3 regions of the Variovorax sp. 01N425 genome follow, and region 1 is predicted to be linked to each of the others. Evidence: riboswitches for the same ligand, from Rfam matches in the RefSeq annotation. Region 1 holds a riboswitch; each other region holds the start of a gene.
What was found. Region 1 has a riboswitch for cobalamin ahead of AC1DSC_RS17215 (TonB-dependent receptor). Riboswitches for the same ligand answer to the same signal wherever they lie in the genome.
Positions count from the first base shown of each region.

Region 1 (3,264 bases):
GGCCGCCGACAGCAGCAGCAGGTTGCCCGTACCGACCGGCGCGCTCGCGTTCGAGTACTGGGCGTAGACCGAAGTGTAGTGGTCGATCGCGAAAACCACACCCAGACGCGCCGATGTGGGCTTGTACCTCTGCGTGAACGATGCCCGAGCCCCGGTGTTGAGGTCCATGTTCTGGCGCTCCAGCTTCACGTGGTCCTGCCGCAAGCCGCCCACGAGGGTCAATCGCTCGCTGACGGACAGGGCATCTTCCATGAAGATAGACCCCGTCGGAATCCGTGCGTCGAAGATCGTGCGATTGCCGGCACCCGCGAACAGAGCGGGGTTCGCGGCAAAGTTGCCGTAGCGTCCCGGGATGGTGGCGAAGTCGCTCACCGAGAGCGCATTGTTGGCTGCGGTCGATCCGTTGGAGAAGTCGCGGTTGGAGGAAAAGTCGGTCTTCGTGTATTCAAGCCCCGCCACGAACCGGTTCTTCATTCCCCCGATCGGCGACGTGTTCGTGAGATCGAGCCGATCCGTGAGGATCTGGTGGTCGTGCGTGATACCGACCAGGTCGCGCACGATGCGGCCCGGGGCGGCGAAGGCAAAGGACTCCGAATTGCGCCATGTCCTGTCGGCCGTGTAGTAGGAAAGCTGGTTGCGCAGCTTCCATTCCGGCGCGATCTGCCAAGTCAGTTTGGCACGCGTCCAGAGGCTGTTCGCACTCATCTCGGCATCGTCGAAGTTGTAGTTGCGAAACGCGATGCCGCGATCGACCACTCGCCCGCTGGCGTCGCTGACGATGTCCATCGGCTGGAGCGCATAGGCACGCGGCACGAGCGGCGTGCCCTGGTAGGACAGCGCACTGTCCCTGGCGTAGTCCAGCGACAGATCGAGCGTGAGCTCCCGCGTCAATGCCGTGCTGAAGCCCATGGTGAGGTTGTCGTAGCGCTGCTTGTTGCGGTCGATGTACCCGTTGGTCTCCTGGTGGCTGTAGTCCAGTCGGAAAGCGCTGGCCTCGCCCACGTTGACACCCAGGCCGACGCCGGCCCTGGCCGTGCCGAAGCTCCCATAGGACAGCATGGCCTCGGCCCCGGGGTTGCTGCGGTCGGCTCGCTTGGTCACGAAGTTGACGGCCGCGCCGATGGCGCCTTCACCGTAGAGCACCGACGAGGGGCCCTTCAAGACTTCGATGCGCTCGTAGTTCCAGGTGTCCTGGGGACGGCTCACCATCGTCGGCACTGCAATGCGATCGCCGTCGAACAGATAGGTGATGAAACCACCGGTGAAGCCGCGCGTGGAGATCACCGATGGCGATCCGGGCGCTCCACCGGCCGTGATGCCCACGCCGCCGCGCAAGGCCTCCTCGAAAGTCCTTGCGCCACGCCGTTCCATGGTCTCCTGGCTGATAACCTCGACCGAAGCCGGCGTTTCCATGACGCTCAGGCCCAGCCTGCCGGCAACTTCGGTCGTTGTGGCCTGAAGCGCCGGCGCCTGATCCTGCCGGGGGGCCGTCACCTCGACCGGTCGCAAGCTCACTTGCGCCAGCGCAGACGTGCTGGCGAGCAGGGCGACAAGGCCCGGGATCGTGATGTGTTGGGTCGTGAAAGGACCGGAAACCCGGGGCCGGATCCCGAGCTCGGCAGGCTTGCGCATATGCTGTTCCTCTAGCCCGCATTCCCGCTGGGCTGTTCCAAGAGATACACGCTGCAATTGCACGAGCCGATGCCAACCCGGCACGCAGGTACCGAGCAGCACGGACAAACGCACTCCCGCAGCGTCCGAAGGCGATTGCGAAGGCCGGTATCCGGGCTCGCGGGTTGCTGTCATGCGCTTGCGCACAACAACAGAAGCCTCGCCTTCCCACGCTCGATTCAAGCGCAGTGGCTGCGAACACCCGCAGGTGCTCGCTCGAAACTTCTCTATCCGCTTACCGTTGCGGGGGCAGCGCAGGCATTGCGCGCCATCGGCGCGCGCACCTGCTTCCCGTTTAACCTCCCAAACCATTTCCGGCATGGGGGGCACCTTCGAACCGTGGCGGGGATCGCTCCAGCAAGGAGTGTTCTACCGACCGGGGCGGATTATAGGAAGCGCCGACGGCTCTGATGCAAAAATTGCAGACGGCCAATGTTGAGCAGGCCCTTGTGAGTTATCGCAATAGACCGGTGCAGGCACGGATCACGCGCGCCCGACCGACCAAGCCCAGACAACCAGCATCACCAGCACCAACGCAAGGCCGCTGAGCGAGAACGCGTTCTCGCCAAGTTCGATTGCCGGAAGCAGTGCCTTGCCGATGTTGTACGCAGCCACCGCGTACGAGATGCAGACGACAAGCCAGCCCAGCACTCGGCGGTAGCGGCGGGCAACATCCTGCCCGTCAGTACGGCGGTCAATGCTGCAGATCAGCCAGCCGTCCAGCGTGTCGGTGATGATCATGCCGGCGGTGAAGACCAACCCGGCTGCCATCGCTGCCGACAGGCCGCCGCCGCGGTGGCTGGCCACATATCCCCAGGCCGCCGCCTGGGTCGCCGTGTCGAACACCGTGGCGAACAATACGCCCGTCAGCACCACCGCCCACGGGCTGGCGTGCAGGCGCAGGCGCCGCGGAACCAGCTTCAATTTCCACCCGGCAGGCGCGAACGCAACATCGCGGCGTCGCAGGAGGTGCAGGTTCATCGTCCCGACCAGCACAAGCAATGCCGTGGGAATCCAGTCGAACACCGCCACCAGAGCCTCAGGCACATGCACGTCATGAGGGAGCTGGCTCACACCCGCTGCGATCGCGGTGACGAGCAGCCCGTGGCCGAGCGCGAACAGCGTGCCAATCCAGGGCGCATGGCCGTGGTGGGCACTGCGGTCCAGAGCCCGCCAAGTCAGTCCGTCGATACAGGCAATGTGGTCGGGGTCCAATCCGTGCCGCAGCCCCAGCGCGAACATCAGAACCAAGCCCGAAAAGGACAGCCACTCGGCGCTCATTCATGGCTCCGCAACGGCCGATCGACCAAGACCCGGGCCAGTTCGCCTTCAGTCACTACCTGCTGCCGCGCCAGAACCTGCAGCAGCGCCCCAAAGAACCGCTCGTAGTAGTCCCAAGGCGGCTGGGCAGCGCATTCAAGCCGTTCCCAGTCGCCGATCGATTCAATCAAGTGCTGGCGGAAGTCTTCCCAGTCGAAGTGCCCCTGCTTGGCCACGGCCAGCGTCAACCCGAAGAGCTGCCGTTGCCAGGCCTCTGCAAAGAACAGCTTGCCCTGGCTGCGCGGCGGCGAGTCGGCATGGCCCAGCATCTGG
Region 1 is NZ_JBFTRJ010000009.1:8,713-11,976, reverse strand. Features, by position in the region: gene AC1DSC_RS17215 (TonB-dependent receptor) at 1-1,632, opposite strand, end outside; cobalamin riboswitch at 1,758-2,019, opposite strand; gene AC1DSC_RS17210 (HoxN/HupN/NixA family nickel/cobalt transporter) at 2,155-2,952, opposite strand; gene AC1DSC_RS17205 (nitrile hydratase accessory protein) at 2,949-3,264, opposite strand, start outside.

Region 2 (3,264 bases), on a different contig from region 1:
GCGGCGCGCGCGGCGGGCCAGCAGGTGGTCGGTGTCGAGGTCGCGCGGGTCCTGGAAGTCGAGCGATGCGCGCAGGCTCACGTCACCGATGCGGTGCCCGCCCGACAGCGTCACGCCCTGGTAGCGGGCGCGCGCGGTGCTGGCATAGCAGCCGAAGCCGGAGCGGCAGTTGGTGGCCGAACCGTCGAACACGATCAGGTTCTCGACGCGGTTCTGGTAGACGACGATGCCCGCATGCGTGCCGCCGTCGGTGTACTGCAGGCCGAGTTCGACGTTGCGGCTCGACTCGGGCTTGAGGCTGGCCACGCCGTATTCGCTGAAGCGCTGGTAGAGCGTGGGCGCGCGGAAGGCGGTGCCGGCCGAGACGGTGGCGCGCAGGCGCGGCGTGATCGCGTAGCCGTAGGCGGCGCTGCCGGTGGCCTTGCCGCCGAATTCGCTGTCGTCGTCATGGCGCACATGCAGCTGGAGCGAATGCGCGCCCTGCACGAAGCCATAGCCGAGCGAGACCGCGTCCTGCGAGCGCTTGCTCGAGAGCAGGCCGCTGCTGATGGTGGGCGCATTCTCGAGCGCGTCTTCGCGGCGCTCGAGCGTGGCCGTCACCAGGTGCGGGCCGAAGCGGAATTCGTTCTGGAACAGGTAGCCGCGCAGATTGGTTTCGGTGCGGTAGAACGAAGGCTGGGTCTTGTAGACCGACTGCGAATCGGTGACCTGCACGCGCGTGCTGTAGATGTCGTTCCACTTGGCCGACCACGAGAGCCCGGCCGTGCGCAGCGTGTTGTTCGAGATGTCGTTCCGGAAGAGGATCGGCGGCTTGGTCCTGAAGCTCACCGGCGGGTCGTAGCCGGCTTCCATGTCGCTGTACAGCAGCGTGGCTTCCAGCCGCTGGTTCGGCGTGAGCTGGTAGCCCAGGCGCAGGTTGCCGGAATTGCTGCGGTAGCCGTCGCGGTCGGGGCTGGTGAAGCCGTCCTTGGAGGGCGTGCGCTTGTCCATCGGCAGCACGTTGAAGCCCCGGCTTTCCTCGTGCGCCGCGCCCAGCGAATAGTCGAAGGCGCCCGACTTGCCGCTCACGCCCGCCTCCGCCTTGCGCAGGCCGTGGCTGCCGAAGCCGATGCCCGCGTAAGGCGCCACGCCTTCTTCGCCGCGCCTGGTGAAGAGCTGGATCACGCCGCCCACGGCATCGGAGCCGTACACCGCGGCGGCCGGGCCGCGCAGCACTTCGATGCGGTCGATCTGCGAGAGCGGAATGCTTTCCCAGCCGGCACCGCCGGTCGATTGCGAATCGACGCGCACGCCGTCGACGTAGACGGCCGTGAAGCGGGTCTCGGCGCCGCGGATGTACAGGCTGGTGGTGTTGCCCACGCTGCCGTTGCGCGTGATCTCGATGCCGGGCAGGCGCGCCAGCACGTCGGCCACGCCGACCGCGCCGCTGCGCTCGATGGTCTGGCGGTCGACCACGGACACGTCGCCCACGAGGTCCGACAGCGGCTGCGGCGTGCGGTTGGCGGTGACCACGGTTTCGCCGAGTGCCGGCGCATCCTGCTGGGCATGCGCGACGGCCGGCAGTTGAAGCAGCGCCATGCCGCCGAAAGCAGAGGCCAGCGCGAGCGGCAGGCAGGCAAGGCGGCGGCGCGCAGGCGCACGGCCGAGGGAAAGGAAACCACAGGAAGTCATGAATGGAGCGAACGAACGTCTATGCCCGTCGCCGGCTTCCCCGCCGGCGCTTGGGCGCAATGGCTGCCTTGCGCGCCGAATCGAAAATCGATCGCGCATGCGGCAGCCGCCTTGTTGGCCGGTATCCGGGCTGGCAGTGCGACCCCACCGCCTTCCCAGGCGCCTGTTTCAGGGCACCCAGTGGCTTGATGGATGAGGTTGACGCTTGCGGCGTCGACTGCTTGACCGTTGCGGGGGCAGCGCAGGCGGCTTCGGCCCTGTTCCGTTTCCGGGGGCGTTCACTCCTGCTTCCCGTTGAACCGCGGCGTGTGAACCACGCCGCAGGCACCAACGCGCAGGATTTTAGGGCCTCGGCCAGCGCAGTAAGCCAAAAGTTGCGCCGCCTGCCGTCCGCCGGGGAAACTACAATCGCCAACCATGCCCGCCTCCAGCCCCATCGACCAGATCGCCGAGCGTGTGGAACGCCTGCTCGTGCGTCATGAAGAGGTGCAGCGCACCAATGCGCTGCTGCAGGAGCAGGTCGAAGCGCTCACGCGCGAGCGCGACGCGTTGAAGTCGCGGCTGGCCGCGGCCCGCACGCGCCTCGATGCGCTGCTCGAGCGGCTGCCGGCCGAACCACCTTCCCAAGATTCCCCCGCATGAAGCAGATTGAAGTTCAGATCATGGGCCAGAGCTATCTGCTCGGCTGCCCCGAAGGCGGCGAGGCGCAGCTGCGCGAAGCCGTCGAGCGCGTGGACGCGGCCATGTGCAAGATCCGCGATGCGGGCAAGGTGAAGGCGCGCGACCGCATCGCGGTGCTCGCTTCGCTGAACCTGGCTTTCGACCTGGCGGCCCAGCAGGCGGCCGCCGCGGCCGCGCCGCCTCCCCTGGCCGCGGCCTCCTCGGCAGAGGGCGGCGACGCCGATGCCAAGGCCGCCCAGCTCATTCAGAAACTCGATCAAGCCCTCGCGGGCGATGACCATTTACTCTGAGCGGAAGCACCCGGCCCGTCCGGGGCGTAAAATCCGAACTGTCTGCGGTGCGCGTCGGGCTTAATATTTCCTTGTTCCAATGCTCTCCGGAGCCGGGCTTGGTACATCGCTTGACGGGTGTGATCATCTCGCGTCAGATGAACCCGAAGTCTTGCTGCCCTCGCCCACCTGAACCCTGGTTCAGGATGCGGGTTCGGCGCCCACTTGCAGACACCTTTTTCCGTTCATACGGCCCCTGCATGCGCTGCACGGGGCCGTTGCTTTTTTTCAAGGCTCCGCTGCGTGACTTCCCTGCTCGACCCCCTCCTGATCGCCGAATTGGCCGCGCTCGGCCTGGGCACCGGTTTCCTGGCGGGCCTGCTGGGCATCGGCGGAGGGATGCTCATGGTGCCGTTCATCACGATCATCATGGGGCACCGCGGGGTGGCCTCCGATCTTGCCGTGAAGATGGCGATCGCCACCTCGATGGCCACGATCATCTTCACCTCGGTGTCCAGCGTGCGCGCCCATCACAAGCGCGGCGCGGTGCGCTGGGACATCGTGCGGCGCCTGGCGCCCGGCATCGTCATCGGCAGCCTGCTGGGCAGCCTGGGCGTGTTCGCGCTGCTCAAGGGCACGGTGC
Region 2 is NZ_JBFTRJ010000020.1:18,130-21,393, reverse strand. Features, by position in the region: gene AC1DSC_RS28180 (TonB-dependent receptor domain-containing protein) at 1-1,671, opposite strand, end outside; cobalamin riboswitch at 1,771-2,017, opposite strand; gene AC1DSC_RS28175 (hypothetical protein) at 2,089-2,313, shown strand; gene AC1DSC_RS28170 (cell division protein ZapA) at 2,310-2,642, shown strand; gene AC1DSC_RS28165 (sulfite exporter TauE/SafE family protein) at 2,925-3,264, shown strand, end outside.
Region 2: linked by a shared signal. The riboswitch ahead of AC1DSC_RS28180 (TonB-dependent receptor domain-containing protein) and the one ahead of AC1DSC_RS17215 (TonB-dependent receptor) in region 1 are both predicted to bind cobalamin.

Region 3 (3,264 bases), on a different contig from region 1:
AGCGGATGGCGGCAATGGCGGCGTCGACTGCCTCCGGGTGGAAGTCGGTCAGGCCGTTGAAGTCGAAGTCGGCGTTCGCATGGATCATGCGGCGCACCACGGGCCACTGGTCGGCCGTGTAGGCATGCGAGGCCACCTCGCGGTCGATCACCGCGAAGGAGTCGTGCTCGATGGCGCGGCCCGCCGCGGTGAGCTGCTCGGTGACGACGTTGGCCGCCGGGGCGTGCGTCGGCTTCATCGCAGCGCCGGCACCGCGTCGTGCGCATGGACGTGGCCATGCGCGTGGTCGTGATCGTGGTCGTGGTCGTGGCCGTGCGCCGCCGCATCGCCATGGTGGTGGCCGCCCAGCCCGTGCTCCACCGCAAAGTCGCGGAACTTGCAGCCGTCGCAAGGCATGAGCGCGGCCGGCGCGCCGCGCCGCAGGTCGTCCACGCGCTGTTCGAGCAGCGCGAAGATCTCGGGCTCGAAGCCGAAGTAGCGCGTGGAAACGAAACGGATCGTCGGGTACTGCGCCTTCAGGTGCTCGACCTGGCGCGCGATGCGTTCGACCAGCGTGCCGTTGAACAGGTAGTAGGGCAGCACCACCACCTGCTTCATGCCCAGCAGGCCCTGGCGCTGCACGGCCTTCTCCAGGCGCGGGTAGGTGATGCCGGTGAAGGCAAGGTCGACCAGCTCGTGGTCGGTCTCCTCCATCAGCCAGCGCGCCATCTTGGCCATGTCGCCATTGGCCTGGCGGTCCGACGAACCCCGGCCCAGGATCACCACGCCGGTGGTGGTCGGGTCGGGCATGTCGAGCGCCTGCATCGCGTCCTTGAGGCGGCGCTTGAGGATCGCGAGGATCGGATCGCAGGCCGTGAGGTGCGGCGCGTAGAGGAACTGCACCATCGGGTACTTGAGCCGGGCGCCGTCGATGGCCTGCGGCACGTCCATCTTCACGTGGCCCGCGGCATTGAGGATGAGCGGCACCACGATCACGCGCCGCGCGCTCTCGGCCGCGCGGCGCAGGCCCTCGCTCATCGTGATCTCGGAGAACTCGATGAAGCAGACCTCGATGCGCCAGCCCGGCTGCCGCTCGCGCCATTGCGCGGCAAAGGCCTCGATCTCGTCGTTGCCGGATTTTTCGCGCGAGCCGTGGCCCACCAGCAGAATGGTTTCGGAGTTCATGGGAGTTCCTGGCGCAGGGTTTGGACGGGAACGCTCGCGCGCCGGAAGCGGTGCGTGAAGCTCGCGTCGTAGAGCTTGGATTTGGCGAGCGTGGTCCACTGCCGCGCGCCCAGCGTGGGGCTGGCGATGATCATCGACTGGCTCGCGATGCGGGCCTCGCGGCACAGCGCCTGGATGGTCGCGACCGTGCCGCGCACGATCTTCTCTTCGCCCGGCCAGCTTGCCTTGTGAACCACCACCACGGGCGCATCGGGCGACCAGCCGGCGGCCGTGAGCGCGGCCGTGACCTTGCCCATCAGGGTGATGCTCAGGAAGATGCACAGCGTGCTGTGGTGCGCGGCGAGCGCCTCGAGCGACTCGCCCTCGGGCATGGGCGTGCGGCCTTCGACGCGCGTGAAGATCACGGTCTGCGTGACCTCGGGCAGCGTGAGGCTTTCCACCGCCGCCGCCGCCGAGGCCATGGCGGAGGACACGCCCGGCACCACGCCGATCGGCACGCCCGCCGCATCCAGCGGCTGCACCAGCTCGATCAGTGCGCCGTACAGGCCCGGGTCGCCGGTCTGCAGGCGCACCACGGTCTCGCAGCGCGCGGCCTGCGCGATCAGCCAGGCCGACATCTGCTCGAGCGTCATGTCCTTGCTGTCGGCAATGGCGCAGTCCGGCCGCGCCCAGCGCATGGCGGTTTCGCTCACGAGCGAGCCCGCGAACAGGATCGCCCCGGCGCGCTCGACGAGGCCGCGGCCCTTGACGGTGATGAGTTCCGGATCGCCCGGGCCCGCACCGACGAACCACACGGTTCCCGGCGTCGGCGCACTGCCTGGAGCGATGGCTCGCTTGTTCATGATGATGATTCCTCCGCGCCCGCCGCGCGATAGATGGTCGGTACGACCGGGCGGGGGGAGAGAAATCGGAGGGGCGCCAGTGGATGCGGTTCCGGCGGATGCACACCTGCATCGAGCCGGACGCCATGCGCCGCCCGCCGATCCTCGCCCACCGCAAGGTCATGCGCTGGTCGTCAGGCCGGTCTCCGGGCTCACGAGCGCAGAGCCATCGGCTCTGCAGCAAGACCACCTTCCCATGCCGTTCGCGGCACAGTGGCGCGGGACCGAATCCCGGGGTCTTGCTTCTTGACTCGTTTACCGTTGCGGGGGCAGCGTCGGCATTGCGCGGTGTTCTCTCCACCGCCGCGCACCGACTTCCCGTTTCACCCTGGCCACCCCGCCGTTTACACGGGGCGCCAGGACACCTGACAACGCGCGCAAAGTGTATCAGCCGCTTGCGGCGGGGCGGCGGGCGATCACCTGTCCAGGCCGAGACGCCCGCGCAGTTCCTTGCGGGCCGCGGCGAAATCGCCCTGGTACGCGGGGTTGTTCTGGATCAGAACAGCCGCGCGTCGGCATGGCTCCCGGGTCTGTGTGGGCAGATCAGCGGGCCGGCCGCAGCCGCAGGCCAACCAGGAGTTCGTTGTAGGACGCGGTCACTGCGGCGTTGCCAGGCAGGTAGCGTTCGAGCGCGGCGCCCAGCTCGTCCTGCTCCGAATGGTTCAGCTCGCTCGCCACGCGCCTGAACTCGGCGTGGTAGCAGGGCAGCATCAACGCCGCCGTGAGCGCGTGGACGTCGTTGCCGCGCGCAAGGCGCTCGTTGCACGCCGCGATGCTTCGATAGATGCCGAGCGCCTGCGCGACGCGGTCGTTCTTGCTGCTGTTCCTGCTGTTCCTGCTGTTGCTGCTCATCGCCGGCTCCTTGTGGCGCGCCGTGGTTGGCGCCGCAAGGCAACTCTAGGGACTGGCGAGCGCAGCGGGGAGTAACAAGATCGTCGTGAATCCGGCCTACTCGACCGCGACCTTCCCCTCCTTGACCAGCCTCGCGAACTTCGCCGTCTCCTCGCGGATGCGGGCCGCCATCTCGGCGGAGCTGTCGCCGATCGGGTCGGCGCCGATCGCGCGCATCCGCTCGGCGAACTCCGGCGACTTGATGATCCTGGCCATCTCGATGTGGAGCTTTGCGGTGATGTCCTTCGGCGTTCCGGCCGGCGCGAGCACGCCGAACCAGGTGCCGATGTCGAAGCCCTTGAGCCCGGCCTCCTCGAGCGTCGGCACC
Region 3 is NZ_JBFTRJ010000006.1:215,785-219,048, reverse strand. Features, by position in the region: gene AC1DSC_RS12885 (precorrin-8X methylmutase) at 1-238, opposite strand, end outside; gene AC1DSC_RS12880 (sirohydrochlorin chelatase) at 235-1,164, opposite strand; gene cobM (precorrin-4 C(11)-methyltransferase) at 1,161-2,006, opposite strand; cobalamin riboswitch at 2,166-2,429, opposite strand; gene AC1DSC_RS12870 (hypothetical protein) at 2,589-2,897, opposite strand; gene AC1DSC_RS12865 (tripartite tricarboxylate transporter substrate binding protein) at 2,994-3,264, opposite strand, start outside.
Region 3: linked by a shared signal. The riboswitch ahead of cobM (precorrin-4 C(11)-methyltransferase) and the one ahead of AC1DSC_RS17215 (TonB-dependent receptor) in region 1 are both predicted to bind cobalamin.